Regions from separate parts of the Paenibacillus pabuli genome, predicted to be linked through region 1. Evidence: predicted binding sites of a transcription regulator. Region 1 holds the regulator's gene; each other region holds the start of a gene.

Region 1 (11,167 bases):
TACTAAGCTTAGTTATCGATTCCAGACCTGAGATGGCTACGGCTGATACGTCGCTCAACAGCCTCTGTCCTTTTCTGTTAAGCTGATACATCCATAACCATATTATTTTACTTTTACAGTCCCCGCTGGAATGATACTTTGTGGATTATTGAACACATTTTTTGGATCATATTTAGCTTTTACTCTCCGTAATCTGGCGTAGTTAGCTCCATAGTAAACCGACCCTGAGTTCTTAATTCCCTGATCCGGCACGTTAATATAGGACCCTACGATGAATGGCTGCAATTTTGTCCGAGTCGTGCGAACGATAGCGATGTTTTTGGCGGCTTCCGATGGCTTGATCCATGAACTGTTCCATTCTACATAGAACTTTGCTTTGCGCCAGTAAAATGCCGTTGACTTAGGAGATTTGCGGCTTACTGCTCCGCCCCAATTGAGGAAGAAGAAACCTGCATCTTCCCCTTCCACGTTCTCCAAAAATTCTCGCATGGACTTGATTGCTTTGTCCGGAAACGGACGTTTACCAAATCCCGAAGAAAATTGGTTACTGTATCTTTGGGTGAGCACCGGATCAGGAGGTAATAAGAACTTCACGGCTTCGGTGTAAGGCAACAGCCGGATGATAGAAGCAGTTGGTGTCCCAACACTTGTGATGGGCTTTAACAGGTGAAGCGCTTCTGTTTTAGAACCCAGGAATAGCCCCTCCATGCTGACATTGCCGCCCTTTTTGGGTCCGATGGTTAATTCACTGCCTAATTTGGTATTGACAGAAGGAGCCCATTTTTGCCATGTTTTTAATACCTTTTCGAATTGATTCCACGGCCATGTGATACGAAATACGGTAGCCTTGGCTGGGGCACGATGTACTTTAAATTTATATTTAGTGTATACACCGAAGTTACCGCCCCCACCCCCGCGTGAAGCCCAGAACAGGTCTGGATTGCAGTTTTTGCTCGCACGAATCACTTTCCCTTTCGCATCAACCATTTCGACTTCAAGCAGATTGTCACTGATGAGACCAATGGATCGCTGAAGAGGTCCAATTCCTCCACCCAAGGTAATGCCGCCGATTCCCACCGTAGGACTGTCACCAAAAGGAGCGATGAAGCCTTGTCGTGCCAGCATGTTGGCGATTCTTCCCACACGGTTACCGGTCCCTACAACAACCGTACCGTTCTTTTTGTCCAGCTTGACTGTATTCAAATCACTCACATCGATGACGATTCCACCGTTTACCTGTGAAAGATTCACCTCCAGAGAGTGTCTTCCACTCCTTGGCCGAATGGGTACCTTGTTTTCCCGAGCCCACTTGATGGCATTCGAGACGTCTTTCGTTTTCTGGGCAAACACAAACACTTTAGGAGATCTGTCAGTATGAGGATCCCAGTTCTTCCGGGCGGCGTCATACCCCGGTTCTCCTTTGAAAATAACTCGCCCTGTTAGCTGTGTTTTTGATTTCAAATGTTCCCACTCCCTACTTGAGCAAATGTTCTTCCGTCATACGATATTAGGCACCTTATACTGTATGAAGTACATTCGCGGAGGGAATGGGCTGGAGCCTGAATTTTGAGTTTCGTGCTTCTGATTGAATTGGTGTCATATCAACGAGGTATATGTGAAAATATCGCTTCGCTTCATTTATACAAAAAGGGAATTTTCCTTCAAACTAAATACCTTGAAAGAAAATTCCCTTTTGTTAGGGCACAATCCATTACAAGCTGACCCGAACGATGGAATCACATCGATAACTCTAGAATTTAATCGCTGCCCGGATCAATTTTAATGAGTTTGCGTGGTTCCTGTTCCTTTTCACCATACCAAACCAGCACATCAGCGAACAGATCCATAATGCGAATAAAACTCTCCTTGTCGGCTGTAGAAATTTGGTCAGCATGCCTAAAGATATCGTCAAAGCAAAGCTCACGGACAAATTCAGTATACTTTGCATATACCTCGCGCCCTTTCGCCGAAGGTTTGACGTAGATGTCTTTGCGGTTGCCGCTTAAATGATATTTTTCGAGCAAGCCTTTTTCCGTCAGATTCTTCACGTTCTTGGAAAATGTGCTGCGGCTAACGCCCAAACGTGCGGCCATTTCCGACATCTTCTCTTCCTTATCCTCTGCTTCCAGAATATATTCCAGGGTCTGGATCTGCGAGGCGGAGAACATAACGTCCGTACCATAGCTTCGCTGCAGCTTGTACGTATTCGAATATGCATTGCCGTACTTGATAATTTTCTCAATCAGTGTCCGATGGTCGCCCATCCAATCTAATTTCATGAGTAATCCCTTTCATTTTCAGATTCTCTTTCTTTTACTCTACTGAAATCAGATTTGTTTTTCAATCCATGTAATTGCTTCTTCTATGACCTCATGTCTAGTCGGTTCATTAAATATTTCATGCATGAGATGTGCATAGATCTTCAACGTTTTGTCAGTCGAGGCAATGTCACCGTAAAAGTCACGTGAATCCTGCTCGCTCACCAGCCCATCGTTTGCTCCATGCAGAACCAGCACCGGGTCTACAAACTGCTTGGCATGTTCTTTTAACCACGCCACGCCATTCCCCAGGCTATTAAACAGATCCACAGAAATTTGTTTTTCTACCAGCGGGTCAATTGCGTAAGCGGATACAACCTCAGGGTCGCTGCATACGCCGCTGCCAAGCTCATTCGGGAAATACGTCCCTGTAGGAAGATCAAGCGGCAGTTCACCAGCAACCTTCGTATTGTAACGGGTAAGTGCTCCTGATAAAACAATGCCTTTGACCTTGCCTGGATATTTCGTGCCAAATGATGCGGTTGCAAAGCCACCCATGCTATGTCCGATTACAAATACTGGGAGGTCACTGCTTTCTTGCAATGCCCTGTCAACTACGACATTCACATCCTCGATGATTTGGTGAAAATCACTATAGAACGTACGCTTTCCTTCCGATCTCGCATGACCACGATGGTCGAATCGATATACGTTAAAACGTCGTTTGTTTAATTGCTCCGTCAATTCATCATAGCGCCCGGCATGCTCACAAAGTCCATGAACAATGACCACGGCTGCCTTCGCATCATCAGCCATATCCTTGCTGAAATAAAGCTGTGTTCCGTCAAATGATTCAATCGTTGTCTCACTGCGGTTCATACTCATCCCATCCCTTTCATGTTGCTCAAGCATCCAAAAGATCACATCCTTGAGCCTTGAGCACATTTAGTCAGTATTGCCACGATTTTTAGTGTTCAGTAAAGAGTATATTGTTTCTTAGAGAAACAATATACCATCTGTCTTATGCTATTGTCTATAACAAATTAAATCGTTTACATAAAATCGAAGGGGGAATCACCGCAGTGAGCCACCTTATACCCTGTCGCACCGAACCATTATGGGAAGAGCGTCCAGTGCTCCAGCCTAAAATGCAGTCAACGGATAAAACAAATATTCGTTGGCTCCATTTCGGCACCAGACACCGAGAATAGAGACCCATAAAAAGCAAAAAACCTCTTGGTATCCAAGAGGTTTTCGAGTATGGAGCCTAGGGGGATCGAACCCCTGACCTCATCGCTGCCAGCGATGCGCTCTCCCAGCTGAGCTAAGGCCCCACATTATATATATGTACTTGTCCGCTTCTGTTCAGTTTCACAGGCGACTCCTATATCATATAAAATGCAGCTTAAGCTGTCAATATCTTTTTCAGAACGCAAAGTGTTTGGAGAAGAACAACCTCTGTACAGACAAGACACTCATAATACAAGCTCAGACTGCTCTTCTCCCATAATCCACTTCTTTAATCGTCGAGGTCTTCTTTGGACAACAACGATTTCAATTCTTTCATGAACATATTGATGTCTTTGAATTGGCGATACACGGAAGCGAAGCGCACATAGGCCACTTCATCAACCGGAAACAACTGCTCCATCAACAGCTCACCAATCTGGCGGCTTTCCACTTCAGCTTCAGCTGTGTTACGCAGTGACTTCTCCACTTCGGAAACCATCATCTCCAGCGTCTCTACTGAGACTGGACGTTTCTCACAGGCCCGTATAAGACCACGGAGGATCTTGTCGCGACTAAACTCTTCACGACTGCCATCTTTCTTGATGACGATCAGCGGTGTCTCTTCGACCATCTCAAACGTTGTAAAACGGCGACTGCACTGCTCGCACTCACGACGGCGGCGGATGGATTTCGATTCATTAGCAGGCCTAGAATCCAGCACTTTTGTGCCTAGATAGGCGCAATAAGGACATTTCAATTCAGATCACTTCCCATGTTTTTCTTTTGCCATAAATTCCCTGTTATTTCTAGTTATGAAAATTGTATTGAAGACACATAATACTTTTACCAACCGCGAGGAGGTGAACAGCAATGGCCCAAAACAGCAACGGTAACTCCAACAACTTGGTAGTAACTCGCGCTTCCGCAGCACTGGAGCAATTGAAATATGAAGTTGCTCAAGAACTCGGAATCAGCATCCCACAAGACGGATACCAAGGTAACATGACTTCTTACGAGAACGGTTCGATCGGTGGATACATCACGAAACGTCTGGTAACAATTGCAGAACAGCAATTGGCAGGTCAATACCAATAATATCTGCATCGTAATACGTTACACAGAGGAGCATGGAGCGGCCGGTGAAAACCGGCCTGCTCTGTGCTTCTACTATTAAATAAGACAAACCATATCAAAATTCATTCAAACCGATTTTACTTTAGACGACCGCATACAATCCGAGCGATCAGCCATTAGAACGTATTATAGATCTTTACATACTGATTATAATAATAAATGACTCGTTGTACATAGTGCCGGGTTTCTCCAAAAGGAATATCTTTGACCGTCTCGAAGGAGCCGTCCCACACACCATCTCTTAGCCATCCACTTACTTTGCCTGGTCCGGCATTATATGCAGCGATCATGGCCGTTTCATTGCCATCAAACTGTTCTGAGAGGTTGCGGAGGTACCATGTCCCAAGCTGAATATTCCTCTCGGGTTCATGCTTCAGTTCCTCTAATGAGGTCCCCGGAATTTTAGCCTGCTCCATGATCCAGTTGGCCGTATCCGGCATCAGCTGCATCAGCCCGATGGCACCTCTTCTGGATTCTTTGCTTGTCTTGAAGTTAGTTTCCACCTTGATGATGGAAGCGATCAGAAAAGGGTCTACTTCATAGCTCTGAGACTGCGCACGAATCTCTTCCTTGTAATGAATCGGATAAAACCACGCCATCCAGTTTGTATTCAGGAACAGCACCAATACAAATGAAACAAACATCAACAGCAGTACCCGTTTCTTGCGCAATAGCTTCATATCAGACCCTTATGATGCAAAAATGAAATAACCTGCTGCTCCGTCTCCGACCATAAGCCGCTGTTGTCAATGACTACTTCAGCACGCTGCTTCTTATGTTCAATATCCATCTGCGCATTAATACGGGCGTCAGCCTGTTCCTCTGTCATTCCATCCCGATTCATCAGCCGCTCCCGCTGCACGGATCGAGGTACGTAAACAACCACAACCTCATCAAACTCTTTTTCAAGACCGGATTCAAACAATAAAGGAATATCCGATACCACAAGCTTGTCCGGATAGGCCTCTTCATATGCAGCAGCGCGCTCCCGCATCTCCTGGCGGATAGCCGGATGTGTGATTGCTTCGAGCGCTTTGCGCTCTTCCGGATTCTGAAACACAATGCTCCCCAGCTTTTTCCGATCCAGTGTTCCATCTTCATTTAATATGGCTTGTCCAAACCGCTGTACAGCGGCAGCCAAAACGGGATGCCCGGGCATCATGACCTCCCGGGCAATCACGTCTGCGTCGACCAACAGCGCTCCCTTACTGGCAAGTAGGGCGGAAACACTGCTCTTTCCCGTTGCGATCCCGCCGGTTAAGCCAATATTCATCGTTTCACCTCATAACAGCTTCATTATTCCCATAATCATAAGCAACAACGCAGGCAGCACGGACAGTCTTTGCATCCAACGCAGAGCTGAGAAACGCAATCCGACTTTCATGCCTATTAACAGAAATGCACCACTGAACAGCGCGATGACAAGCGCAGTCCACAATGTGGGGAAACCGAGCAAAGCAGCTCCGAGTCCTGCACCGAAAGCATCCAGTGACAGAGCGATTCCCAGCCACATCGCCTCCTGCGCGGAGATACTGCCTGAATTGTCCATATCCGCCTTGGAAGGGCTGCGTAATATTTGAATGACAACGCCTAATTTCCGCAGCTCCAGTGTGAATACCATGCGTTCCAGCGAGCCGCCAGATGCAGATGGTTCAAGATCAAGTGCGAGCACTTGATTTCGACCTTTGACCAGCGTTTCGTCAATTGTTTGCTGTTTGTCCCCGATTGCTTCTGTTCCCTCTTCCGATTCAAGGCGGTCCTTTCCCTGCTTGCGAATCAACTGTATTAATGACCACGCGCCGATGGCAATCAGAATAACTGCACCAACGAATGAAGCCACATCAGGAGATACCACATGGGATAACAGAACTCCCACTTGCATGGACAATGCAATGACCAGTCCTGAACAAATGGAAATTACAGCAATGGATAACAGCGGGATCTTCGTCCTGCGCAGCCCATATGTAATCCCAACACCAAAACCATCTAAACTAAGCGCCAAAGCAAGCGCCAGCAATGAAATAAAATGATGCAGCACCCCGGATTCCTCCCCTGTGCGGGAACTTGTTTCTACCTACCGTTTCAAGTAGGTATTCGCCCGCTTATTTCTGCCATATCAGTATATGGAGGGAGTAATCCATGGGTGCTACGTTTTAATCATTTCGTTCATTTGATACAAATTCAAGCTTGCAGCTTACACTTATTACTACGAAGACAGAATAAGCTTTCGACCCTGTCCTCTCCGCTAGCGTGTAAACGACAAGTTCAATTTATATCTTCATTGGTTTAGTTTAATGGTTGGCATTTCGGACAGTAGTGCGTCCCACGTCCACCAACAACGCTTTTCTCAATCAATGTACCGCATGTTGTACAAGGCTCGGATTTGCGACCATAGATTTTCAGTTGATGCTGAAACATGCCCATCTCGCCTTGTCCATTAACATACGATTTGATGGAAGACCCGCCTGCATTCACGGCATCCTGCAGCGTAGCTACAATCGCCTCGTGCAGTACCGTCAATTGGGCTTCAGTCAACGTCTTGGCAATGGTTTCGGGGTGAATGCCTGCGCGAAAAAGGGCTTCGTCCACATAAATATTCCCGATGCCAACAACATATGCCTGATTTAACAATACAGCCTTGATTTTGGTCGTCCGCTTACCAACAGCCTCACGAAATGCGGTCACGGTAAATGCCGGATCCAGCGGCTCAAGACCAAGCTTCAACAATGGTTTGGATACAAGCTCTTCTCCAGCTGCAAATAGATGCATAGTCCCAAACTGACGTACATCCTTGTATCTCAATTCCGTACCATCCGTGAAGTGAAAAATCACATGCGTATGCTTCTCCACTTCCTCGTGCTGGTCGTATACGCCGTATCTGCCCTCCATCCGCAGATGGGAGACCAGTACCAGCCCGTCCAACAAAATTCGTAAAAACTTTCCTCTGCGCTCTACTCCGGTTATGGTGTGTCCTGCGAGTTCCAGTGCAAATGCATCTATATCGTCCGGCCGCTGAATGATGCGCGGCAAGCTAACAGTTACGCGTTCAATAGTCTTACCTACAACAAGCTGATTCAATGTTCTTCTGACTGTTTCGACTTCCGGTAATTCCGGCATGATGTTCTCACCTCCCCTATATTATAACGGAAGTTGAGCTTCAGCGGGACCCCTTCTTGTGTCGAATCATTGCAAGGATATGTTTGTAAAATAACGGAAATCCGCTCCGGATCGTTACTTGGCTTCGTACCAGTTTTCCCCGAAACTGACTTCTGCCTTGAGCGGTACAGAGAGCTCCAATGCTTTTTCCATAACGGAAGGCACAAGCTCCTTCATCAGCTCCAGCTCATCTGCAGGCACTTCGAATACAAGTTCGTCATGGACCTGAAGCAGCATGCGGCTCTTCAAATTGCGTTCACGCAGCGCTTCATCCATCTGCACCATGGCAAGCTTGATAATATCAGCAGCCGTTCCCTGGATCGGGGTATTCATGGCTGTACGCTCAGCGAAGGAACGCAGGTTAAAATTGCTTGCATTAATTTCCGGCAGGTAGCGGCGGCGTTCAAGCAGCGTTTTGACAAAGCCATCCTGGCGTGCTTCCTTCACAATATCGTCCATATATCGACGAACACCCTGGAACACTTCAAAGTACTGATCGATAAACTGGGCAGCCTCTTTTCGGGTAATGTTCAGGTTTTGGGACAACCCGTAGTCGCTGATGCCATACACGATTCCGAAGTTAACGGCCTTGGCCGAACGACGCATGTCGCTGTCCACCTCTTCGGCTTTCACTCCGAATACGTCAGACGCTGTCTTGGTATGAATATCCATGTCATGAAGAAATGCTTCCTTGAGCCGTTCGTCATCCGAGATATGGGCGAGTACACGCAGTTCAATCTGGGAATAGTCGGCCGCCAAAATGGACCAGCCTGGCTCGGAAGGAACAAACACCTTCCGGATTTTGCGGCCTTCTTCCAGACGGATCGGAATGTTCTGCAAGTTCGGAAACTGGCTGCTGAGACGCCCTGTCGCAGCAATCGTCTGCCGGTAAAATGTATGAACTTTGCCGTCCCTTTCCGAAATTTCCTTGAGGAGACCCTCTACATAGGTGGACTGCAGCTTCGCAAGCTGACGGTATTGAAGAATCAGCTGTACCACGTCATGATAAGGAGCCAGTTTCTCCAATACTTCGGCATCGGTAGAGTAACCTGTTTTGGTTTTTTTCACCACAGGAAGGCCTAGCTTATCAAATAAAATCTCACCTAATTGTCTTGGGGAATTCAGATTGAATTCCGTACCGGAAAGTCGGTAAATCTCCGCCATCAGCCTGCTGATCTGTTCCTCGAACTCACGGCCCAAGGCCTGCAGATCTGCTGTATTGGCTTTAATCCCCTGTTTCTCCATGTCTGCCAGAATGCGTGATAACGGCATCTCCAATTCGTGAAAGAGCGCGTTCATCTCATCGTTCTCAAGTGCCTGCTCCTGAAGAGGAATAATGGCAGCCACGGCAGCAGCCTTGCGGCACAGGAAATCGCCCAGTATTTCTGCATCAGGCACCTTGTATTTTGCACCTTTGCCCATAACCGTGTCGTCTTCAACCAGGGAAGGCAAACCATATTTCGAAGTCAAGCCGCTAATCGTCTGATTGGATTCCGTCGGATCAAGCAAGTAGGCAGCAAGCTGCACATCGAAGGATGCTCCTGCGAATTCAAGGCCATGTGCATGCAGAGCCAGATCGATTCGATGCAGATCATAACCACGTTTGGGCTTGTCTGGATGGCCAAGCCATTCGCGCACCGGAGCCGCAGCTTCAGCGTTTAATACTTCGGGTGACAGGTAGACATACGTCTCGCCTGATCCAATCGCTACCCCAATCAACTTCGCTTGATGCGGATTATCACCATGGGTCTCCACATGGAGTACATCAATGGATTCCAGGGAGCCAAACAGCTCCCCAATCGTTTCTTCGGTAGCAATGGTGGATTTCACTTCAGCAGCGGGTACGGCTTCTGCTGCAGAACCTGCATGACCACTGAATGACAAGCGTTCAAGCAAGGATTTGAATTCAAGCTTGGCCAGTGCTGGCCCTGCCTGCTCTTCCTTTAACCCAGCAAACTGCATGTCATCCCAGGTTTGCTCCAGTGGCACTTCGCGGTGAATGGTCGCCAGCTGTTTGCTCATCCTGGCATCTTCGGCGTGCGCTTCAATCTTCTCTTTCATTTTACCTTTCAATTCACCTGTGCCGTTCAATACTTCCTCGACAGAACCGAATTGATGCAGAAGTTTCAACGCTGTCTTCTCTCCAACTCCCGGAATACCCGGAATATTATCCGATGCATCGCCCATGAGGCCTTTGAGATCGATGATCTGTAGTGGAGTCAGACCGTAACGTTCCTTAATCTGAGCAGGGTCATACAGTTCGATTTCCGTTACCCCTTTGCGCGTGAGTCCGATGTGCACATGTTCGGAGGCTAGCTGCAGCATATCCTTGTCACCCGATACAACCAATACCTGTCTCCCGGCCTCGTCTGCGCGTTTGGTTAACGTTCCGATGATGTCGTCCGCTTCAAACCCAGCCAGCTCAAACTGGGCAATACCCAGTCCCTGAAGCAATTCCTTGAGTAATGGAAACTGTTCTGACAGCTCAGGAGGTGTTTTTTCACGGCCACCTTTATACTCCTGATACCCTTCGTGACGGAAAGTGACTTTGCCGGCATCAAATGCCACCATGACATGTGTCGGCTTATGCTCCTCCAGCAATCGGAGCAGCATAGTGGTGAAGCCATACACCGCATTGGTATGCAGTCCTTTTGAGTTGGTCAGAGGAGGCATTGCAAAAAACGCCCGGTAAATAATGCTATTTCCATCTATGAGAATAAACTTTTCCATTCCAGCACCTCACGTATCGTATGGTCAAACCCTCAAGTACATCTACTCTCATGATAACATACACACCTGTCACAACAAAAAAGATCGGGCATTTTTTTCACATTCCATCCAGCAAAAAAAGAACTCTCTCCGCAGACAGCCTGTCGCTTGCAGGCTGTCGGGAGAAAGTCCCCTATTTTCGCAGCAAATCGTCCCCAATTCCAATGATTTGCTGTTAATGATTATTGGTTCAAATCCGGACGCTTACCTGTTACCAGATAAACCGTGCTCTCCCCAATGTTGGTTGCATGATCACCTATGCGTTCAATATACCGTCCTACCAACATGAGCAGCATGGCCTGAGAGGCCTGAGTTGGATTAGAGGTCATGAAACTGTATAGGTCGCCAATCATGTGACTGTACAGTTGGTCAACCTGATCATCCGTTTGTGCCATTTTGTAAGCCAGATCCGTATTCTCTTTCAGGAATGACTCGATGGATTCATCAATCATCTCTTTGACGATTTCCGCCATCCGTGGGATATCCACTAGTGGTTTAATCAGCTCCTGGCCTTCCATACGAAGCGTAACTTTGGCAACGTCCAGGGCGAGATCGCCCATACGCTCGAGGTCACTCGAGATCTTGAACGCCACAATAATGCGACGCAAATCCTTCGCGAC
Region 2 (11,167 bases), on a different contig from region 1:
TAGACCGGCTGATTGACCACGATATGATCGAGCAGAAGACGATCAGCGGTACCCAAAGCAGCCTCCATCTGAGCGGCCGTCCATTGGCTTACGCCTACGTACAGCACTTTGCCCTGACGAACCAGGTCATCCAGTGCCCGCAGCGTTTCTTCGATCGGTGTTTCCGTATGATAACGATGGCAATAGTAGATGTCCACATATTCCACGCCTAAGCGCTTCAGACTGGCATCACATTGTTCCTTGATATGTTTGCGGGATAAGCCCTGGTCATTCGGACCGTCGCCCATTTTGCCGAACACTTTGGTAGCAAGAACATAGGAATCACGGGAATATGCTTTCAAAGTCTGCCCAAGCAGCTCTTCTGCCGCGCCGCGTTCGTATACGTTCGCTGTATCAAAAAAGTTGATACCTTCATCGAATGCGGTTTCAATCGACTTCACCGCATTTTCACGCTCCACATATCCTCCGTATGTCAGCCAGCTGCCCAAGCTGATCTCGCTTACTTTCAGTCCGCTTCCACCCAATCTGCGGTATTCCATTGAATGCACATCCTCCTCTAGATTCATTAGTATGATTCTTACTTTTCTATTGTAACGTAACCAACGTGGATGAAAAGCACTTTAACAAAAGAAAATAGGAAAAATGTACAGCCCGGATCTGAGGGGCCAGCTCTCTTTCCGTATGCAATAAAAGCGGCGTACCTCATCAGGTACGCCGCTTTTATTGGGTATGCTCAGTGCACTGTCGCACTCAGTGCATTCAGCAGGTCCAACTGTCTAACCGGCTTGGTCAAGACAGCATTAACAGTCCTTGCCTCCTGAGGATCGATATGCATTCCGTATGGGACCAATATGATGATGGGCAGCTGTTTCGCCATTCCCTTTAATTCTTGAATAAACTTCATAGCTGTGCCTGACTCTAATCCCATATCAATGACCGCAATCTCAGGCTCAAGTCCCTCCTCCATCCATTCATGTGCTTGGTTCGGGTTCGATGTCATATGCACATCCATCTGCCACCTGCGCATGAGGGAAGATACCCCCTGGAGAATATCGGGAGCTTTGACCAGCAGCACCGTCGTACCTTTCAATCGTTCTTGAATGCCTGTAAGCTGCGGAAGTTCCCAGTGCCTCATTAGGGGCAGCCTGATCTGAAATTCTGTCTCCTCTTCCCCCAAGCTGCTCACCTCAATGCGGCCATGCATGAGAATGGCGAGATTTTGGCTGACAGCCAAACCGAGGTTGGTACCCACAAGCTTTTGAATGCTGACATTTCCGTCCAGTGTATTAAATGCCTGTAGTTTTTTATCCGATGTCAGCATCCGCCCCGTATATTTGATATGAAGCCGCAACGTACCCGCCCCATCCACATTCTGGTCATCCACGTTTGCCGTAACAAGCACGGAACCTGCACGTGTTGAATCAATGGCATATTTCAGCACATTTGCGAGCAGTTGGCCGATCTTGACCTCGTCCCCCACGAACACCTGAGATACATTCATTTCAAGGTTCAAGCCTAGCTCGATCCCTTTCTCCATGGCCTGCCCTGCATGCAGGTAAACGGTACTCTCAATGGTAGAAACCAGATCAAAGGGATCATCATGAACCACTGTTTCACCTGTTTCATTAATGTTGAAATTCATTATATTGTTTAGCAGAGACAACAGGATGTTGCCGCTCGTCTCAATCATGTCCACATATTCCACATGCTCTTCAGGCATATTCGGTGTGCGCATCAGATCGGTTAAACCCAGAATTCCGTTAAGCGGGTTCCGAATCTCATGACTCATCAACGCGATCATCTGCGCCTTCGTCATCGCTTCCGATTCTGCGCGTTCCTTCTCCAGCTGCAGCTGCTGCTTCAGCTGCTCCGTATCGTTCAGCTTCTGTTCCTGTACCAGCAAATTGCTCTCCAAATCAACGACATATCCGAGAAATACAGCCATGGCATTCAACGTTTTCATATCCGTCTCACTGATTACATAGTCCGGGTTGTCCATTAGACAAATCGTCCCAAAGGTTTCACCCGATCGCCGCATAATGGGTATGCCCACAAAAAAACGGTTACCGAGCGCCTTGGTTACATCCATTGAGCAAGTCAGCGGATGTGCTGCAGTATCCGTTATGGTCAGGTTGTCTATCTTATTCCGGAGTACCAAACTGCAGTAGGAAGAATCAAATGAAAGTTCACGGCCACTGATGACCAGTTCTTCGTCTCGATTAAAAGCTTCCAAAATCGTATTGGTAATCCCATCATTGGTGGCAACGAAGATCGTATTGACCTTCAATATGTCACTTAACACGTCCACGATGTGGGACGCCGCTTCCTGTACATTTTCATAGAAGCCTCTCTTAATCCCTACCGTTCCCATGATTTACCCCTCAGTTCTTAGCTGTATTTCTACATCTCTATCTCAAAATGAATCTGTCCTGTATATGAGGGTCAAATTTCATAAGTTAATTGTCACAGCATGTACATATATGTTTACCACCGCAGAAGCCCAAGAGAATCACAGTGGTTGAAAACCACACTCATCCTTATTCCAGCGTAAATAGGAATTATACGCTTCCCTATTCACTTTGAAAACCTTTATCCATTCCCCCGCTGCAACTCCAGTCTGGAGACGGTTGCCGTGTGAGAATGATCACACCCAAAAAACCACATATAGTTTATAAATGGATAATGCGAATCTACATATAGTATTTATTTGATTTAACCGATAACAAAATCAATATTTGGGAGGAATCTCACGTGAACCTGCTTGAGCATGCCGCTCCACCGGCATCCGATCTATTAACCGACCTGGGAAGACGAATCATTGGCGCAGAAGACGCAGATACACTGAGGGAAAACGCCAACCTCAATGGTGATTCGTTCAGCGGCAAAATGAGCAGGCTCGGCTCGGAGACGGCCAAGTGGCATGCTCTTCGTCATGTGCTGCCGGAAGAGCTTGCTGCGTCTGTGGAGAATGGAGATCTCTATGTGCATGATCTGGATCAGTATGCGCTTGGAACAACCAACTGTATCTTTATTCCGTTTGATCGACTGCTGGCTACCGGCTTCAATACGGGTAACGGCTCCGTGCGTACGCCACAGACCATCATGTCTGCAATGGCGCTGGTCGCCATTATCTTTCAATCACAGCAAAACAGTCAGTACGGCGGGGTTTCCGCCAATAAAATGGACTGGGATCTGGCACCTTATGTACAGCGATCCTTCCGCAAACATTATCGTAAGGGACAGCGTCTGCTCGGGGAGCACACACGGATTGACGACGAGTATCTGCACCTGGATAGCCCAGAGGCACGGGAAGCATGCCCACGTGCTTACGCTTTTGCCTGTGAAGAAACAGAACTGGAGACTGGACAGGCCGCCGAATCCCTGATTCACAATCTGAATACCATGAGCAGCCGGGCAGGTGGGCAGATTCCTTTTACTTCGCTAAACTACGGACTATGCACCTCTGCCGAGGGAAGGCTTGTATCACGCTCCCTGTTGGAAGCAACCATACGTGGTCTGGGCAGCGGAGAAACCCCTGTGTTTCCACAGCATATCTTCCAGTGCAAGCAGGGAATCAACCAGGCTCAAGGGGAACCCAACTACGACTTGTTCCGTCTAGCCGTGACCTGCTCTTCCCGGCGCATGTACCCCAACTTTGTCAATGTGGATGCATCATTCAACCTGCCTTATTATCGTCCTGAAGATCCGGATACCATCATCGCCACCATGGGCTGTCGTACACGGACGCTGGCAGATCGTTTCGGGCGCAATCGGCAGAGCGGGAAAGGCAACCTGTCGTTCAACACCGTCAATCTGGTCAAACTCGGCATTCGCTATGGCATCTGTCAGGGTGCACGGGCCGTCGCCGACCGTACGGGATTCTATGAAGCACTCGAAATGGTTATGGACCGTGCCGCTTCCGGACTGCTGCACCGCTATCGTATTCAAACGGCACAGCCGGCCAAGGCATCTGATTTCATGATGCGGGAAGGTGTGTGGGAAGGCGGTGAGCAGCTCTCACCTGATGAACCGGTGGCAGAACTGTTGAAGCATGGCACACTGTCCATTGGTTTCATTGGGCTTGCCGAATGCATGACCGCCATGTATGGCCGGCACCATGGACAGGATCCCCATATTCACCGTGAAGCGTTGAACGTGATTCGCACCATGCGTGAATTCTGTGACCGAATGAGTGAACAGCATAACCTGAATGTTACGCTATTTGCCACGCCTGCCGAAGGGTTATCCGGCAAATTCACCAAGATTGACCGCGAACGGTACGGCCTCATTGCAGGGATCAATGACCGGGAATACTATACAAATTCATTTCACATTCCAGTCTATTACACACTCCCAGCCTATCGTAAAATTGAGCTGGAAGCCCCCTTTCATACGTTATGTAATGCCGGAGCCATTTCGTATGTTGAACTGGATGGGAACGTACGGGCCAATACCAGTGCCTTCCAGCGTATTGTTCAATATGCACTCGCACAGGATATCGGATATTTCTCCATTAATCACCCTATTGACCGCTGTCCGGCATGCGGGTATGAAGGCGTCATCGGTGATGTGTGTCCTGAGTGTGAAGCACACGAGGACCATGTGCACTTTCAGCGATTGCGCCGGGTTACCGGTTATCTTACCGGGGACTACAAAGTGCGCTTCAATTCCGCCAAGCAAGCAGAAGTACGAGACCGGGTGAAACACAAGTGAATCTGTACGGTTATATTCCCGAATCCGTGAACGAGGGACCTGGTCTGCGCGCCGTTATCTTTCTCAGCGGGTGCCGCCATGCCTGCCCAGGATGCTTCAGTCCGGATTCGTGGAGCTTCCGGGCAGGAGAACAGTTCACCGAGGAGCGGCAGCAGCAGATTCTGCATGATGTAGCTACCCATCCCCTGCTGGATGGGGTTACCTTATGCGGAGGCGATCCCTTTTTCTCAGCAGAGGAATGCATTCCTTGGGTTCGCCGTTTCCGCGAAGCATGCCCTGACCGAACGGTGTGGGCCTATACGGGATTTGTCTATGAAGAACTTGTTGCTGATCCGATACGGGCAGAACTGGTCCTGCTGTGTGATGTCATTGTAGATGGCCCCTACGTGGCTGCTGAACGAGATGTGTCTTTACCTTTTCGGGGCAGCCGCAATCAGCGCTTGGTGGATGTGCAGGCAACGTTAAGAGGAGACAAAATCATTACCATGGAGCATAATCCGTTATAGTGTCGTGCACACTTCCATCTTGTTATTGTTCACCTCATCTGCATTGTCCTAGCATGAATAAAATTAAATTCCCATCCAAATTCACGGAATCAGAGAATCGTGATTTTAGATGGGAATTTTTTCTTTTTTACTGCTCGTTTCTGCATGATATGTCGATATAATATAGGTGGTTACTAAAGTAAACCCTTGCACTTTTCTATATTCAGCATCTTACATCATTTGATTGAAATCACTCCCAGGTACAATCGATAAACGAATAGCACCATTTCGATCTATCGATTGGAGAATGGAAGTCGCTTATTGGATTGATGCAACATGCTCATATTAAACAATTCAGGAGGTATTCACTCAGTTATGGATATTATTCAAGCACTCATCACCTGTATGTCGTTTTTCCGTGATACTATACGTCAGGATGTAACCCTTTCCATTATAGATCGGGAGAAGTTTCTTTACTTTTCTGCAGGGGAGTCCTTAAAACAATTGGAATTCAAAGCGGGAGACCCTTTGCTTGAACCCAATCGCAATTTTGCCGACCTGAAAGGCGGTACGGAGAAGCAATTTGATCATTACCCCAAGGAATTATTCGGTGTTCCATTTGATGTATCGTACTTGCCGATCAAAAACGAACAGGGTGAGGTCATTGCCATATTCAATCTGCTCTACAGCATGGATGATCAGGCTCAGTTGCAACAACTCATGGAGGCGACGGAGCATCTGACCAACCAGCTTATCGATAGCGTCCAGCATGTGGCTGCACACTCCGAGGAACTAAGCGCCACTACAGAAGAAATTCGAAATAACTCCAAACAGGCTGTTCAGAAATCAGGAAACGTGACTCAGGTTGCGAGCTTCATTCGAGAGATTTCCGAACAAACCAATCTGCTCGGGTTGAACGCAGCCATTGAGGCTGCCCGTGTAGGTGAAGCTGGTGCAGGCTTCGGCGTTGTTGCCAAAGAAATCCGCAAACTGTCGGTAGACACCAAGCAAGCTACTACCCAGATTGAGGAATCCCTCCTCGCTGTCCGGCAGTCGATTCATATGATGGAAAATGAGCTTGGAGAGATTACCGCCAGCTCGCAGGAACAGGCGGAACTGGTCAACAATTTCATGAGTACCATTGAACAGCTGAATGAAACCAGCCAGCAGCTCAAACAATTCGTGAACAAACTCATTACGTTTGACGGCAGATAATTTACATATAAGTGATCAAGTCAAAAAGCCCCCGAATCTATTCGGAGGCTTTCTTCTATTTAATATATTTTAAGCTTATTCTATCCGTTCGTTTAGCGAATTTCAAAATGGCTTACACGGACACCCGCAGACAATAAAATATAGATGTCTCGTTGGCCTGCTGCGCCTTGAAGGTCAGCTTTCACCGTAGACCATTGCTGTGCTCCACTTTGTGCAATATCGACACGTCCTGCCAGCGTACCATCCGCTGCGTCCAGACGAACTTCCAGCACCGCACCTGGCTGTTCTGATGATACACGCGCTTCAATGGCTGCTGCATGATCGCCCAAATCGGCGTCTTTGAAGGCAATCCATCCTTGTTCACCTGTCACACGGACAGAAGTTCCACCTTCCTTGCTCTCATCCAGATCCACACCAAAGTAGGCATCATAATTCTCAGCACGTGTCGCCACGCTCAGATTACGGGCAGGGATGGTTTCCCCATCAACCGTCAGATCGGCAACAAGCTGAATATCGGATGACGATTTGCCGACCATGATGGAATACGTTCCTGCTTCAACCACATAACGATCCCGGGTTACATCCCAGATAGCCAGTTCCTGTACGGGTAAGTTGAAGCTCACTTTCACTGTTGCTCCAGCTTCCACATGGAGACGACGGAATCCTTTTAACGTTTTAAGTGGACGTTTCACCCGGGATTTGCCGGCACGTACATATAGCTGTACCACTTCATCACTGGGAATGGTTCCGGTGTTCGTTACGTCGACGGTTACTTTAACCGTTCCTTCTGTTCCCGCTTGGTCAGGATTCAGCTCCAGGTTGCTGTACTTGAACGCAGCATAGGTTAATCCATGTCCGAATGGATACAATACATTGCCTTCAAAATACTGATACGTACGTCCCGATTGAATGATGTCGTAGTCCTTGATATCCGTTAACTGATCTGCGGATTGCACCCACGTCATGTTCAGACGGCCTGCTGGCGCGTAATCTCCGTAGAGCACATCAGCCACAGCCGTACCCAATTCCTGTCCCGCATGGGAAGTGTACAATACAGCCGGGATGTTCTCTTGAACCCAATTGGATGTGAACGGATAACTGCCCACAATAACCACAATGGTGTTCGGATTTGCCGCATATACGGCTTCAACCAGACGCTGCTGGGATTCAGCCAGATCCAGACTTGGACGGTCGATCTCTTCCTTCCCGTTCACAAGCGGATTATTACCGACAAATACAATGGCCGTTTCAGCTTCCTTGGCTGCTGCTACGGCTTCATCCAGCCCGTTCACAACGATGTCCTTCTTAAATGTCTCGGTGGCACCAAAAGACTTCAGCTCTTCCGAAACGGCAAATGCGTCATTTCCGCCATTTGGCGCGGTAACCGTTTTGCCATTCCATGTCGTCAGGCCAACACTGCCATCTTCCTGCGGAAGCAAGTGGAATACTTCTTTCACGAACCAGCCGTACACTTCATCTGCTGAAGCTGTCACTGTTTCTTCGTCCGTGGTCAGATATTTTCCGTTGCTTTCCGCCTGCAGGGTGAGGCTTCCGAATCCCCAATCCGTGAGCGTAAACGTCTCAGCTTCTCCCGATGCAATGACAGGTGATTTCTCGCCTTCAGCTAGCCCGATTGCTTTTCCATTCGCTACCGAAGTCAATGTAATCCGGTCATTTCCATCCTTGAACGTAACCTTGTCGCTGCCTACCTTGCCGCTGATCGCCTCAAGCGGAGATACGCTGTAAGGCATGGTGCCAGCATACCAGTCACGGTAAACGGTGCCGCCCAGCTGACCAATGACAGCTACTTTGCCTGATTTCGTTTTATTTAGCGGAAGGGTGGCTTTATCGTTTTTGAGCAATACCACCTGTTCTCTTGCCGCTCTTAGCGACAGGGCCTTCGCCTTCTCTGTCATCATCGCTTCTTCGCCAATGGATGCATACGGGTTGCCTTCAGCCGGATCGAACTCACCCAGGCGGAAACGCACACGGAATGTATTAAACAATGCCAGATCAATATCTTCCATCGTCAGCGTTCCTTGTTCCAGCCCTTCGCGCAGCGCTTGCTTGGACAGATCCGCATCATCCGTAATGCTGTCAATTCCAGCTTTTACGGATTCCACGGTGCCCGGTGTATGGGAGTCATAGTACTTATGATCGTTCTTGATTCCCATCACATCACCTGCATCGCTGACGATGAAACCATCCATTCCCCACTCGCCTTTGACAATTTCGTTCACAAAAGGATGAAGCAGCGCCGGCGTACCGTTAATAGAGTTATACGCGGTCATCATCGACTGCGCGCCGCCTTCCTTGAACGGCTTCTCGAATGCCTTCAGATAATATTCACGCATATTGCGCGGATCAATGCTGGATGAGCCGCTTCCGCGATCCACTTCATTATTGTTGGCAAGGAAGTGCTTGAGCGTTGCAACAGCCTTGTAATACTTTGGATGATCTCCCTGAATTCCCTTAACCAGTGCTGTGGTAAGCTCAGCAGTGAGTTCCGGATCCTCGCCATAGGCCTCTTCATTACGGCCCCAACGCGGGTCTCGTTCCATATCTACTGTAGGTGCCCACAGGGTGAGACCGTTCACAGCCGGATTGCGTTTGTAGAACACGCGAGCCTCGTCACCAATGACGGAACCGATTTCCTTCATAAGTTCGGCATCCCATGTGCAGGCCAGTCCTACAGGCTGCGGGAAGGATGTAGCTTCTCCAAGCCACGCCAGTCCGTGAGCGGCTTCTGTTCCGTGTTTATAAGCAGCAATACCCAGGCGTTCTACCGCTGGCTGATATTGCAGCATGGATTCGATTTTTTCATCTTCCGTCAGACGGGATACCAGGTCTTTAACCCTTGCGTCCAGTTCGAGCGTTGTATCCTGAAATGGATATTTGGTTTGATTAGTCATGGGTTGAAATCTCCTTTGCACTTCAGATCGTTTATTTAATAATGATAGCGAATACATCTAATGTAATGAACACGGTGTACTTCGATGAATCCTCGACTCGCTTTATATAGGTAAAAACATTGTTAAATCAGCATTTACCGAATTGTATCCTTCGTTAGTTTTCATTTACTAAAACGGTTTCGGTAACCCTATCATAATGCATGTTTGGCAAAAATAACAGGGGTCCTCTCCAGGAAAATGTGAACAATGATTTGTAAAGTCTCTGCTGCATCGTTTTATTCAGTCAGAGTGTGGCAATCATGAATAGGAGTACATCCCATTCGCGCTTGCCTGGGATACGAATCATGGATTCAACCTGAAGAAAGATCAAGGAGGACAATCGAATGAGCAACAATCAACAGCCCCCGACGGGCCTACCCCCTGTTCCGGAATCGATCTGGAGGGCTACTCATGAATTTAACGCCTATCCGAAGCTAACGGAAGACATTACTGCAGATGTAGCCATTATTGGTGCAGGAATTGCAGGAATCACGACAGCCTACTTGCTTGCCCAATCAGGTATGCGTGTCGTGGTGCTGGAAGCCGGGAAAGTTCTGGATGGTACAACCGGACATACGACAGCTAAGGTTTCTGCCCAGCATGGGGTGATTTTCGATGAACTGCTCCACCACTTCGGAGAAGAACAGGCACGAATGTATTATGAAGGCAATGCCGGTGCTGCCAACTGGATGCGCAATCTGGTGAAGGAAAAACAGATCGATTGCCAGTGGGCAGAGGAAGATGCCTATGTGTATATACAATCTGAAGATAACCTGAAAAAGCTGGAGATCGAGCTCACCGCTTACGGCAAGCTGAATATTCCAGGTCAGTGGGTCGATCCACTACCGATACCAGTTCCGTCCAGGGCAGGCATCAAAATGCCCGGTCAAGCTCGCTTTGATCCGCTGGCCTATTTGCATCATTTGCTCGATTCAGCCGTTAAGCAGGGGGTCCAGATTTACGAACACACAACGGTAACCGACGTGGAAGAAGAGGCTTCACTTCGTGTACGAACCTATGGAGAGGGTCCATCCGTGACAGCAGAACATGTGGTTGTGGCTTCTCACTTCCCCGTGTATGATCCGGGTTTTTATTTCACTAGATTGCACGCCGAGCGGTCTTATGCCGTTGCAGTAGAACCTCAGAAGCCATACACCGGCGGCATGTATATCTCTGATGATGAACCGTCCCGATCCCTGCGTAAGGTCCTTCATGACGGAAAGGAACTGATTCTTTTCGGCGGAGAAAACCATAAAACCGGACAAGGAATCTGCACCTATGGTCATTATGAACGCCTCGAGCGCTTCGCAGAGGAAACATACGGCATTCGCAGCATTCCGTTCCGCTGGTCTGCCCAGGATCTGATATCCATTGATAAGGTGCCTTATATTGGACCGATTACCGGAAGGCATGAGCGAGTCTATGTCGCTACCGGATTTGCCAAGTGGGGCATGACCACTGGAACGATGGCCGGACATATCCTGGCAGATCGGATTACCGGTCGTGAGAATCCACATGCTGCTGTCTTCGACCCGGCCCGATTCAAGACAGATCCCGGTGTGAAAAACTTCATTATAGAAAACGCGAATGTAGCAAAAGAGCTGATCTCCGGAAAAGTGGGCATTGTCCATAAGGACGTCAGGGAGATTGGCAATGACGAAGGTGCCGTTGTTCGTCATAACGGCAAACGGGCCGGTGCCTACAAGGACACCAGCGGCAAACTGTTTTTGGTCGATACAACCTGCACCCATCTGGGGTGCGAAGTGGAATGGAATGAAGGAGAACGCTCATGGGATTGCCCTT
Region 3 (11,167 bases), 170 kb from region 1:
CAATTTTCGTTCGGTTGTGGGTGAACTCGCAATATCCAAAAACATGCCTCCTGTCGGCAATGATATTTTCCTGGACGACCGGAATTCGAAGCCGCATATTCGCCAGCAGATGGAATTGGCAGCCAAGCGTGCTGTCGAGAAGAATATATGCGTTGTCATAGGGCATGTTGGTCAGACGGGGCTAAATACATCCAGCGTTGTTCGCGAATCCGTTACCCGGCTGCAGGGTGAGATTGAGTTTGTTGGCATCGGTGATCTGGTGCGTGAAGTTTGGCACTGGCATGCTGCCCCTACACTACCGACAAATAATAAATAATGCCTTCCGCAATGGACTGGGCAATGCGTTTCTGCTCTGCGGGATCATTCATCATGGCCCGGTCCTTGGCATTGCTCAGAAATCCGGTTTCAACGATAACGGCTGGCTGTTTAATCTGATTCAGCAGGTAAAAAGGCTTGCCCCAAACAACTCCGCGCCGAGTGCCAAACAGATGATTAAGCTCGGTCTGGATGGAGTCTGCCAGAAGGTAGCTCCGGCCTTCATTCTGGTAAAGGACAACCGGTCCCCTTGTAGACGATTTGGGACTCCAGTTCCCATGGATGCTGACCACAATATCCGTGCTTACTTCTTCACTAAGGCTCTTGCGCTGCGCCAGATCCCTGCGATGTCGGGATCTGCTGTTCAGCCAGCGATTTTCGTCACTAAGTGCATAATCACCAAGCCGGTTAATGATGACAGCATATCCTTTGCTGCGAAGCAGGAGGTATACCTTTTGACTGATCGCCAGATTGACGTCTTTTTCAAGCACTCCATGATCTGACGTACCACCGTCAATACCGCCATGTCCCACATCCAGCAGAATTACTGGAGCTGCAAAAGCATGGTGCGTTGAACGATAACTGTCACCATCCGTTACAGGCAGCAGAGAAGGACTCACAGACTTTTGGTTGGGGTGGGATGATGGAATTGCCGCGGAGATGGCTTGTGCAGGTGACATAAGTATAGAGTTAAACCCGATCATCCATGCCGCGAATGCAGCCAGCAGTTTAACCATGAGTATGCACGCTCCTTCTTGTCATAGGCATCTCATGCCATAGCGTATTTTGATGGATACCTTTGGCATTAGACTGTGCAATCCTGGTTATTTCATACTTCCAACAGCAAAAAAAATGTTTATGCGAGATCAGTTCTGCACACAATAGAGGTATCTTAAGCCTGCGCATTACAGTTGAGCAATTTGACATATATGCTCAGGTACAAAGGAGGCAGAGAATGATGGCCAAAAGTGATGAGCTGGTAAAGTACATTACGCAGCGCGTTGTTCATTTTATGGATACACCAAAGGAAGAACGGAAAGGGCGCTCCAAAGTAAAGGAGCCTTGGGCGATGAAGTGGTTTGGCATGCTCCCCTTTGCCGTATCGTTGTGGGTAGGAAAAAAGGAAAAAGATCTAAATCCACGTGGAGAGATGCAGAAGCGAAGCTCTTCAGGCAAAGGATAATCTTTTTTTAGGCAAACAATACAAAGACGCATTCCTGATTCGAAAATCAGAGGAAGGCGTCTTATTTGTATTTGCTCGAGTCTGAACATATCTCATGGCTTGAAAATATAAAAATGACCATCCTCTATCAAAGTGTCAATAGGAACGAAACGTCTTACGGAAGAATGTCCCCCAATCGCTACGTATTCGATTTGCTCCGAACGGTCATCATTTCTCCAGACCTGATATCCGCTGACAGGAAGAGGGCCTCCATATAATATATTGTCATCTGCTGAAAAGACGATTGCCTGTTGGTTTGTCCACTGCTGAATCAATGGCTGCAAACTGGTTACAGGGACAGCTTTGGAAGTAATCCATAAAAGATTATCTGCAGGATCAAAATCCGGTTGCACGTAGATCGGATCAGCTGAGAAGGATGGGACATTGGATCGTTCAGCTGATCTGGATTGGAGTTGTACAGTCACGGGCAGCGTTGAAGATAGAGTTGGTGTTTGTTCATCCTGAGATTTACGCTCCATGGCCTCCACAACACCGTTCGGTAATGTGTCGCCGTTGGTTGCATCAATATAGATAATATCAGCACCCGATTGCTCCACTTGCCAATACGCAAGAAGGGGGAATGCATATCGTAATTGGATATTTCCTCCACGTGATAATTCCTTCAGATCCACATGATGCCGTTGAAGAGATTGCTGGAGCAGAGAGAGGTCATAAGGATTGTGTTCTCCCTGTCCGTACTCGCTAAGCTGCAATTTTCCTTTAAGGTTAGCTGTAATGATCAAATATCCGACACGTGACCCATCGATATGAGCGTTTACAAGCCAGCTGTGCGTTCCGGGACCGAGAGGAGAAAAGTCGAGCTGCGCACTGTTCCAGCCTTGGTCCGTATTTTGTAAGGACCCCAGGGCCTTAACCTGTTGAAGGGCAAACTGCTGAACAGCAACAGGAGCAAGCTTGCCGGATAAATGGGAATCATCGCTTCTTGCCGTCGTTAATTGGAAGGAAAGTTCTGTAGTGCTTGCATGCAAACTTAAAATATCTTCTGCTTGCAATGATGTAGACAAAGTCGTTAAACCCAAAAGGCACATGGCACTTACGCCTGCAACTCGGCGGATCATGTGCCATGGTCTATGAAAGTTTCGGTTCATAACATCACCTTCTTTTCTGGAGTACATCATGACGAACTCATGACGAACGGGGACGATTATTCGCAGCATGATCGCTTCTAGCTTCATTCTAGTGGACAAGCCATGCAAAGGTTGCTGCAACCTGTCGGGTGGCTGCTCATGAATAAACACTACTTTTGCCGTCATTTGCTGGAAAAGTAGTGTCTACGTCTATCTTAAATGAAACATGCCGCTGCTTATGGCGGTAACCTTCACTTTGGGTTCATATTGCCAGATCATTTCTGTCCGGCGGGTTTCGTATTGCAGTTTCATCGCTTCACGGTCCAGTACCGCCTGGCGGGCCTTCTCCTGCTCGGAATCTGTTTCTTCATCCACGGGGACGGCCTGTTCAGCAGCAAGTTCGGTGTCCGAGCGAGACTCCAATCCACCCGTGCCTGCGGATATTCGATTCACAGGATGAATACGGGAGTGATCCGTCGCAATAGGCTGAATCCCTATGGAATTTGTCATGGGTTCTTGCCCGGTGGAAGCAGAATCACGACCAGCTCCTGTGACATCATCAGCTGGCTCGACCTCAGGTGTATCCTCTCTCAGTACTGCTTCATAGTACGCATCAACCACAGCAAGTTCCAAGTCCAGTCGTGCCCTGGCCTGCTCAGCCCATCCATAGTCCAGTTCCAGCAGACGCCTTGTGAGATGTGTCTCCAGCGCAATTCCGGCATCCGATAGCGATACCTTGGCTGTCTGGACATGCATGTTCTCAGCCAGTCTTGGGCTAAGGTCTCGCCGGTTCAGCTTGGAACCGAACTTTTCAATAATTTCACCAGTGCGAAGGGAGATGCCAAGAAAATGAAGCTCCTCCCGTTTCAAATCACAGGCAAATTCCACTTTGAAACATACGCCGAGCCACGGCTCGTATACAGCTGGTGCTGCAGCGCGCAGCTGACGTTTGGGGGCCTGCTCAAACAGATTTACAAAAGCGCCGCCTTCACGGGCTGCCTCAAAGATCTGCTGCAGTCTGCGACTGCCATAGACGACATCTTCACGCAGGATGCGGCCGGGTCCGAGCTGCGGCAGAGCTGGAGTAATTCCGAAATAGCGGCCAAGAATGGTTTCTTTAGGTGCATCTGCTCCTGAACCGGAACCTGCGCTACCTGGGCCGACAGGGCCACTCTGACTTGCGGAAAGCGGGGGCGACGCTTGTGCTGCTCTGGCTTCTGCAGCCTCGATGGCTTGCTGATGTGCTGCCGGATCAAATACGAACGTAAAGGACATCGTCTCAGCCGGAGCTCCGGTACGCTCCACAAATCCCCAATAGTACGGACGATTGGTTAACGCCTTGTCCGCTTCCGGCGATAGTTTTACCGTTATATGTGCAGGAGAACGCTCCATGATCTGGCATTCCATTGCTTCAAGATATGTTGTCACATAGGCTTGCACTTCTTGGGGTGACATGGTCATGGTCAGTGTCCTCCTTTGCCCAGATCCAGAAGGGAGACAGACGGCACTTCATCGGCGACTTCACGCTGAATGGAATTCAGCGATTGTCCAAGCGAATCCATTTTGCGGCGAATGTCATCTTCATTTTGGGATTCGAGCATGATCTTATAGAGACTTTTTTCGATAGATTCCTTTTTCTCCAGCCGTTCCAGGATAACATCCAGTCCGCCTATGACCATCTCGAACATGTTGATCTTTTCATGCAGTAGATTCAGGATATGTTCCTCAATCGTGCCAGTCGTCGACAGATTGTAGATGTTGACGTCATTTTGCTGTCCCAGCCGATGTACCCGGCCAATTCGCTGCTCTACGCGCATGGGGTTCCAGGGCAGGTCGAAGTTAATCATGTGATGGCAAAATTGAAGGTTAATGCCTTCACCACCGGCTTCAGTTGCGATCATGGCCTGGACACGGCCTCGGAACAGGTCCATCATCCAGTCCTTTTTCCCCCGGTTCATGCCGCCGCGATATGGAACAGCGGTGAGTCCGTTGTTGCGAAAATAATTCAGAAGATACTCCTGCGTGGCCCGGTACTCGGTGAAAATGATGACTTTCTCATTCATGTTTCGAATCAGTTCCATCGTTTTCTCGGCCTTCGTATTTTCCTTAATGGCCTTGATATGGGCAACCAGCTCCCAGATTTTGTCCCGGAGCGGAGAGTCAAGCGGGAGCTTTTTGGACAGGTTGACCAGCGTAACAAATACAGCATCCCGACTGCTGCACACTTCCCGCTGCAGCGTAACAAGCGAGAGCATGCTGCTGAGATTTCCTCCAGCTTCCTGATATTGATCTTTAACAAAGGAGGTTACCCCGTCATAGAGCGCCTGTTCTTCAGGCGATAGCTGCAGATTCACGTTGGAAACATTCCGTTTGGTGAACTGTACAGGACCTTCGCCGCGGCGGTTCCGGATCATGACTTTGGACAATTCGTCCTTGAGCTGTTCCTGATTTTTGGGAATTCGCTTATCCACAACGAAGTTGGCAGCAAAGTCACCCTGACGACCCAACTGGCCCGGTTTGAGCAAGTTAATCAGATTGAACAGCTCGCTCATGTCATTTTGTACCGGTGTTGCGGTCAGCAGCAGACAATATTTTTTTCGCAGTTTCAGCATGAATTGATAATTGGTCGTTTTTTTATTTTTTAGTTTGTGGGCTTCGTCGATAATGATCATGTCATAATCCGTACTCAGCAAAATCTCCTTATGCGGATCTCGCTTCGCTGTATCCATGGAAGCCACAACCACTTCATTTTGCCAGGAATAGGCCTTTTTTTGCGCAACTGCGGGAATGCCAAACTTCGAATTCAGCTCTCGTACCCACTGAAGCACAAGGGATGCAGGCACGAGAATGAGCACCTTGGATACGAGACCGCGGACCATATATTCTTTCAAAATCAGACCTGCTTCTATTGTTTTTCCCAGACCGACCTCATCGGCAAGAATGGCACGGCCTGACATTTCAAATAATACTTTGCGAGCAGTGTCCATCTGGTGCGGAAGCGGGGTGAGTCCCTGCAAATGCTTCAGACACTGTATTTCATCAAAATTGGGAATGAGATTGGTCTCCTCCGCTTGAATGCCAAGCTGAAAGAGTCTGTAATCCCCCCAAGGCCCGCCTTTATCGAGCCGCGACTCCAGTTGGGTCAACCAGCTGCGATCGAATTCTAGCGGAACGGGCAGTTCTGCTGCAGGTTGATTCATGTGAAGCGGATGTTTCCGGTTCATGGTGATGCCTCCCCTGCCATACATGATGACGTTTTATTCGTAGGTCATAGTATGGACGAATGAGAGGCAGTTCATAACCAGCCTTTCAATAAGGTGCGAATTCGGATAGTGATGCCCCAAAAAATTCACAAATTTTGAATGAGAGAGTTTGATGGCGTAAGAGGGAGCTTGTCCAAGTACAAGGCGAATAGAAAAAATAGCTGTGACTTAAGTCACATGGAAAATCAACATATGGTGTACTATACTGGATATAAATCACTATATATGGTGTTTTGGCATATTTTAAACGTATAATAGAAATGCAATGGGATTTTTGGGGAGGCTGCAATCATAATGACTATGAACAAATTGTCGCACAAGCTGGAAGGACTCAGTGAAAAAATATTTTTGGATCGTTATGCCTGGAAGGATGCCGATCCAAACCATGCCAAGGCAGGAGATGTTGTGCTCGTTCTGACGAAAGATGACCCGAAGTTTCCGACAAAGGAAGTGGGCGAAATCATCGAACGGCAGGGTCAGACGGTGAAAGTGAAGACTCGCAGTGGAGAAACGATCCAGACGGAAGTGGAGAAGCTGACGCTTACTATAGAAAAAACACCGGAAGAGATGTGGGACCGCCTCGCGAGAGCAATGGCGTCTGTAGAATCCACTCCGGAAGAGCAGCAAAAGTGGCAATCCAAGTTCCGGGCTGTACTGGACGATTGGAAGCTGGTTCCCGGGGGACGAATTGCTGCTGGTGCGGGGGCTAGCGATGAGCTGACACTCTTTAATTGTTATGTTATTCCTTCTCCCGAGGACAGTCGGGGCGGCATTATGAAAACGTTGACGGAGATGACGGAGATTATGGCTCGCGGTGGTGGCGTTGGCATCAACCTGTCGTCACTTCGTCCACGTCGTGCAGTTGTTAAAGGAGTTAACGGATCCTCCAGCGGTTCGGTATCGTGGGGTGGCTTGTTCAGTTATACCACTGGATTGATTGAACAGGGAGGCAGCCGCCGGGGAGCACTCATGCTGATGATGAACGACTGGCATCCGGATGTGATGGATTTTATTACCGTCAAACAAACGATGGGGCAGGTCACCAATGCCAATCTGTCAGTATGTGTGAGCAACGCGTTTATGGAAGCCGTCAAACAGGACGGGGACTGGGAGCTTGTTTTTCCGGATACGAGCGATCCCGATTATGACAACGAGTGGAACGGGGATCTGCAGCAATGGAAGGAAGCAGGGCGCCAGGTTATCCATTACCGCACGCTTAAGGCCCGGGATATATGGCGTACGATCATCGAATCGGCTTGGAAATCAGCGGAGCCGGGTGTTGTCTTTATGGAGTACTACAATCAGATGTCCAACAGCTGGTATTTTAATCCGATTATATGTACCAATCCATGCGGAGAACAAGGTCTGCCAGGATGGGGCGTCTGCAATCTGTCGGCCATCAACTTATCCAAATTTTACGATGAAGCCAGTCATGATGTAGCGTGGCAGGAGCTGGCAGAGACAACACGCATTTCAGCAAGATTTTTGGACAATGTGATTGATGCGACGCCTTATCATTTTGAAGAAAATCAGAAGAATCAGCAGCGGGAGCGACGGGTTGGACTTGGCACGATGGGCCTGGCAGAGCTGATGATCAAGCTTCGCATCAGGTACGGCAGTCCGGAATCACTGGAATTCCTGGATAAACTGTATGGTTTTATTGCGAAAGAGGCATATCTCGCATCAGCAGATATTGCGGCAGAGAAGGGAGCATTTCCTGCTTTTGAATTAGAGCCATATTTACAGAGTGGATTTATGAAAAATCTGGTTGGAACTTACCCCGAAGTGGGAGAGGCCATCCGGAAGAAAGGGGTTCGCAATGTAACCCTAATCACACAGGCCCCAACAGGAAGCACGGGAACAATGGTGGGTACGTCGACAGGAATTGAACCCTACTTTGCTTTTAAATATTTCCGTCAAAGCCGGCTCGGTTACGATGAGCAGTTTGTCCCCATTGCCCAGGAATGGCTGGATGAGCACCCTGGCGAGGAACTGCCCGACTATTACGTAACGGCGATGGATCTGTCAGCCGAAAATCATATTCGGGTACAGGCAGCAATTCAACAATGGGTGGACAGCTCCATCTCGAAGACGGCTAACTGTCCGGCTGATTTTACTGTAGAAGATACAGCACAATTGTATGAGCTTGCTTTTGATCTCGGTTGTAAGGGAGTCACGATCTACCGGGATGGCAGCCGCGATGTACAGGTCCTGTCCACGACGAAGAAGGAAGAAGCGAGTAGTGAAGGAAGTAACGAAACAAAGGAAGCTAATCCTGTTAAAGATCCGAGTCCAGTCAAAGAAACAAATGCGGTAAATGAAACGACATCTATCTCATCAGCGCCTTTGGAGACAGAGAGTAGTGACAAAGTAATCGTAGCAGCTTCGTCTCCTGCCAAAGTACTGGATAAACAGTACAAGAGTCGTCCACAGGTACTGCGGGGAGCAACGTACAAAATAAATACTCCGTTCGGCATGGCTTACATTACGATTAACGATCTGGATGGCATTCCGGCAGAGATCTTCCTGAACGTGGGTAAAGCCGGTTCAGATGTATTCGCCATGGCGGAAGCACTGGGAAGAGTGTGCTCGCTGTTCCTGCGATATGGTGACCACGGACATAAAGTGGAGCTGCTTATCAAACATTTGAAAGGCATCGGTGGTTCGGGAGCGATTGGCTTTGGTGTTAACCGGGTGGAGTCCATCGCAGACGCAGTAGCCAAGGCGCTTGAAAGTCATGTACAGAGTACAGCTCAGGTGAATGCATCCTCTACTCTCGAAGATGCAGACCAGACTGAGAATAGCTTTCCTGAATCGGTGAATGTGAACCAACCTTCAAATGCTGCGGGTACAGAGAATGAAGAATTCATAACCTATACAGCATCGAGAGACCTGTGTCCTTCCTGTGGTTCAGCTTCATTGATTAACATCGAAGGCTGCAAGACGTGCAGCCAATGTGGATACAGCAAATGCAATTAGGAGAATAGACGTAAGCCCGTTTTTTAACCTAATAATGAGTCAAAGGGTGACCAGCACTTTGGTCGCTCTTTTTTTGTATGATAAATGAAACCAGCGAGCTTCGGAGGATTTTCAACTAGAAGATGCCGGGACGGAAGAGAGGATTCAGCCTTTCCACCTCTGGGGTCCTAGGCACCTGGAAGCATTTATGGGCAAAACTTTCAATCCGGTTGGAGATAGGTTTATAATGGATAGTGGCTGCTGAGGAAGTGGGCGGTCTTTTTGTATTGATATGGCAGTGAGGTAATATTACCCAGTCCAAGAAAAAGACTGTATTAAACGACAATTTTGGAGTATGATTTTACAGCTATACATGCTGGCAGGAAAGGTTACATCGTTTCACCACTTTGTAACTACTACTGTAATTTATCTCGCTGCGCTGGAGCGTATAATGCTAAGCGTGAGTGTTGATCGATATATTGGAAATGAACGACGAAAGGTGCAATACGTATGTTAATGACAACCAGAATCACGATGCGAAGCGAAGTTGATTTGCAACCGCCCCAGACATCCATGACGTGGGCCCGAAGCAACAAGGAGGGGCGCACATGTCACAAACGTTGAAAAACAGGCGTCATATGAACGGACTGGATGGCTTGCGGGCCATTGCTGTGCTTGCTGTGATTGGATATCATCTTAATCTGAGTTTTATCCCCGGCGGTTTGCTCGGTGTCGGGATTTTCTTTGTTTTATCAGGTTATCTGATTACAGATATTCTTGTGTCCCAATGGCAGGAACATGGACGCATTTCACTCGGTGATTTTTGGGTGAGACGAATCAGGCGTCTGGTGCCTGGTATGCTTACCATGACTGCCGTGGTAATGGTCTGGCTGCTCTTTACAGATCCTTCCCGTCTGGCTGCCCTGCGTGGGGACGTCATTTCGGGTGTATTATACATAAGCAATTGGTGGTATATCTTCCACCACGTATCCTATTTTGAGAGTTTTGGTCCGCCATCACCGTTCGGGCATTTCTGGTCGCTCGCAGTGGAAGAACAATTTTACCTGGTGTGGCCGCTGCTTCTTGTTCTATCAATTAAGCTGTTCAAAAGAAAGGGATGGCTCGTTGTCTTCATTGTTGTAGCCGCTGAGTTATCTGCGGGCGCAATGGCGATCATGTACAATCCGGATCTGGACCCGAGCCGTGTATATTATGGTACGGATACGCGTGCTTTTGCCTTGCTGGCCGGGGCAGCGCTGGCTGTTGTGTGGCCAAGCCGCAAACTGTCCTCCTCCCTTGCGAGCCTTAATCGAGCCGTGCTCGATGTATCGGGCTTGGCAGCGCTGGCTCTGTTGGTCTACATGATGATGAACAGCAGTGAATATGAACCTTCGCTCTACCAAGGCGGGATGGTACTTCAAGCCATAGCCACAACGCTGCTGGTCGCTGTGCTGGCTCACCCTTCTTCGATTCTGGGACGCCTGATTGGTGCAAAACCGCTTCGATGGATTGGGGAGCGTTCCTATGGGCTCTATCTCTGGCATTATCCTGTAATTGTACTGACAAGTCCTGTGGTCGATACGGGAGGTCTACATCCGGTTCGAATGATTCTTCAAGTGGCAGCCACCGTAGTGCTGGCTTCACTATCATTGAAGTTCATTGAGAATCCAATCCGATATAACGGATTCCGTGACACCTGGTCCCGGCTATGGGGCAGAGGGCGGAACAGTATTGGTACGCATCAGATATGGTTGAAGCGGGGCGGACTGGTGATGTCTGTTCTGTTTATGTGCTTCACCGTGTCACAGATGATGATCTCATCTGCGGCGAACTCCGATTCACATTCTGTATCGATGTCTACCACATTGAATGGAGAACATGCTGTGCATGAGGAGATCGGACAGGACGTTCTTCCGGCTCCCGTTGATACTGCAGGGTCCGGTCAGAAGCCGTCACCGCAGAAGAACGACAAGCCTGCAGATGCCGGTGGCAACCCGCAAGACATGCCAGCAGAGCAGACGTCGAAGCCGGATACGCCCTCCCCATCGGAAGAACCGGCATCCAATGAAGGAAATGGAACGGCTTCTGATGAGCCAAACCAGACTGCTGAAGAGGCTGCTGGAAATACAGATCATGCCGATGAGGACGGAACCGATACAGTAGAGAACCCTGATCAACCGGGAGAGGCTTCGCAAGAGGATGGAGACGCAGCTCCTCCTGCTGAAGACGGCAAGATCCACTATACCGTGATAGGGGATTCGGTCATATTGGACGCCAAGCCTTACTTGGAACAGCATATGTCCGGGGTACACGTGGACGGT

Evidence for each region. Region 1 encodes NrdR, which represses ribonucleotide reductase genes. Its sites were predicted from a motif close to AACACNATATATNGTGTT; they were not measured.
Region 2: ABGV42_RS28485 (anaerobic ribonucleoside triphosphate reductase) is a predicted target of NrdR. The motif match lies at 2,687-2,704, and genes of this name have one in related genera.
Region 3: ABGV42_RS10580 (adenosylcobalamin-dependent ribonucleoside-diphosphate reductase) is a predicted target of NrdR. The motif match lies at 6,104-6,121, and genes of this name have one in related genera.

Annotation. Positions count from the first base shown of each region.
Region 1 is NZ_JBDOIO010000003.1:2,092,575-2,103,741, forward strand. Features, by position in the region: gene ABGV42_RS11360 (FAD-binding oxidoreductase) at 103-1,461, opposite strand; gene ABGV42_RS11365 (MarR family winged helix-turn-helix transcriptional regulator) at 1,758-2,279, opposite strand; gene ABGV42_RS11370 (alpha/beta hydrolase) at 2,328-3,137, opposite strand; tRNA gene ABGV42_RS11375 (tRNA-Ala) at 3,520-3,592, opposite strand; gene nrdR (transcriptional regulator NrdR) at 3,778-4,245, opposite strand; gene ABGV42_RS11385 (alpha/beta-type small acid-soluble spore protein) at 4,359-4,583, shown strand; gene ABGV42_RS11390 (lytic transglycosylase domain-containing protein) at 4,739-5,302, opposite strand; gene coaE (dephospho-CoA kinase) at 5,299-5,895, opposite strand; gene ABGV42_RS11400 (manganese efflux pump) at 5,905-6,660, opposite strand; gene mutM (DNA-formamidopyrimidine glycosylase) at 6,909-7,739, opposite strand; gene polA (DNA polymerase I) at 7,854-10,508, opposite strand; gene phoU (phosphate signaling complex protein PhoU) at 10,730-11,167, opposite strand, start outside.
Region 2 is NZ_JBDOIO010000005.1:389,836-401,002, forward strand. Features, by position in the region: gene ABGV42_RS28475 (aldo/keto reductase family protein) at 1-539, opposite strand, end outside; gene ABGV42_RS28480 (hybrid sensor histidine kinase/response regulator) at 734-2,371, opposite strand; gene ABGV42_RS28485 (anaerobic ribonucleoside triphosphate reductase) at 2,752-4,713, shown strand; gene nrdG (anaerobic ribonucleoside-triphosphate reductase activating protein) at 4,710-5,219, shown strand; gene ABGV42_RS28495 (methyl-accepting chemotaxis protein) at 5,574-6,413, shown strand; gene ABGV42_RS28500 (glycoside hydrolase family 3 C-terminal domain-containing protein) at 6,506-9,325, opposite strand; gene ABGV42_RS28505 (FAD-dependent oxidoreductase) at 9,709-11,167, shown strand, end outside.
Region 3 is NZ_JBDOIO010000003.1:1,918,723-1,929,889, reverse strand. Features, by position in the region: gene ABGV42_RS10610 (divergent polysaccharide deacetylase family protein) at 1-316, shown strand, start outside; gene ABGV42_RS10605 (N-acetylmuramoyl-L-alanine amidase) at 291-1,052, opposite strand; gene ABGV42_RS10600 (YqzE family protein) at 1,271-1,498, shown strand; gene ABGV42_RS10595 (hypothetical protein) at 1,591-2,646, opposite strand; gene ABGV42_RS10590 (YqhG family protein) at 2,836-4,086, opposite strand; gene ABGV42_RS10585 (DEAD/DEAH box helicase) at 4,089-5,849, opposite strand; gene ABGV42_RS10580 (adenosylcobalamin-dependent ribonucleoside-diphosphate reductase) at 6,183-8,867, shown strand; gene ABGV42_RS10575 (acyltransferase family protein) at 9,455-11,167, shown strand, end outside.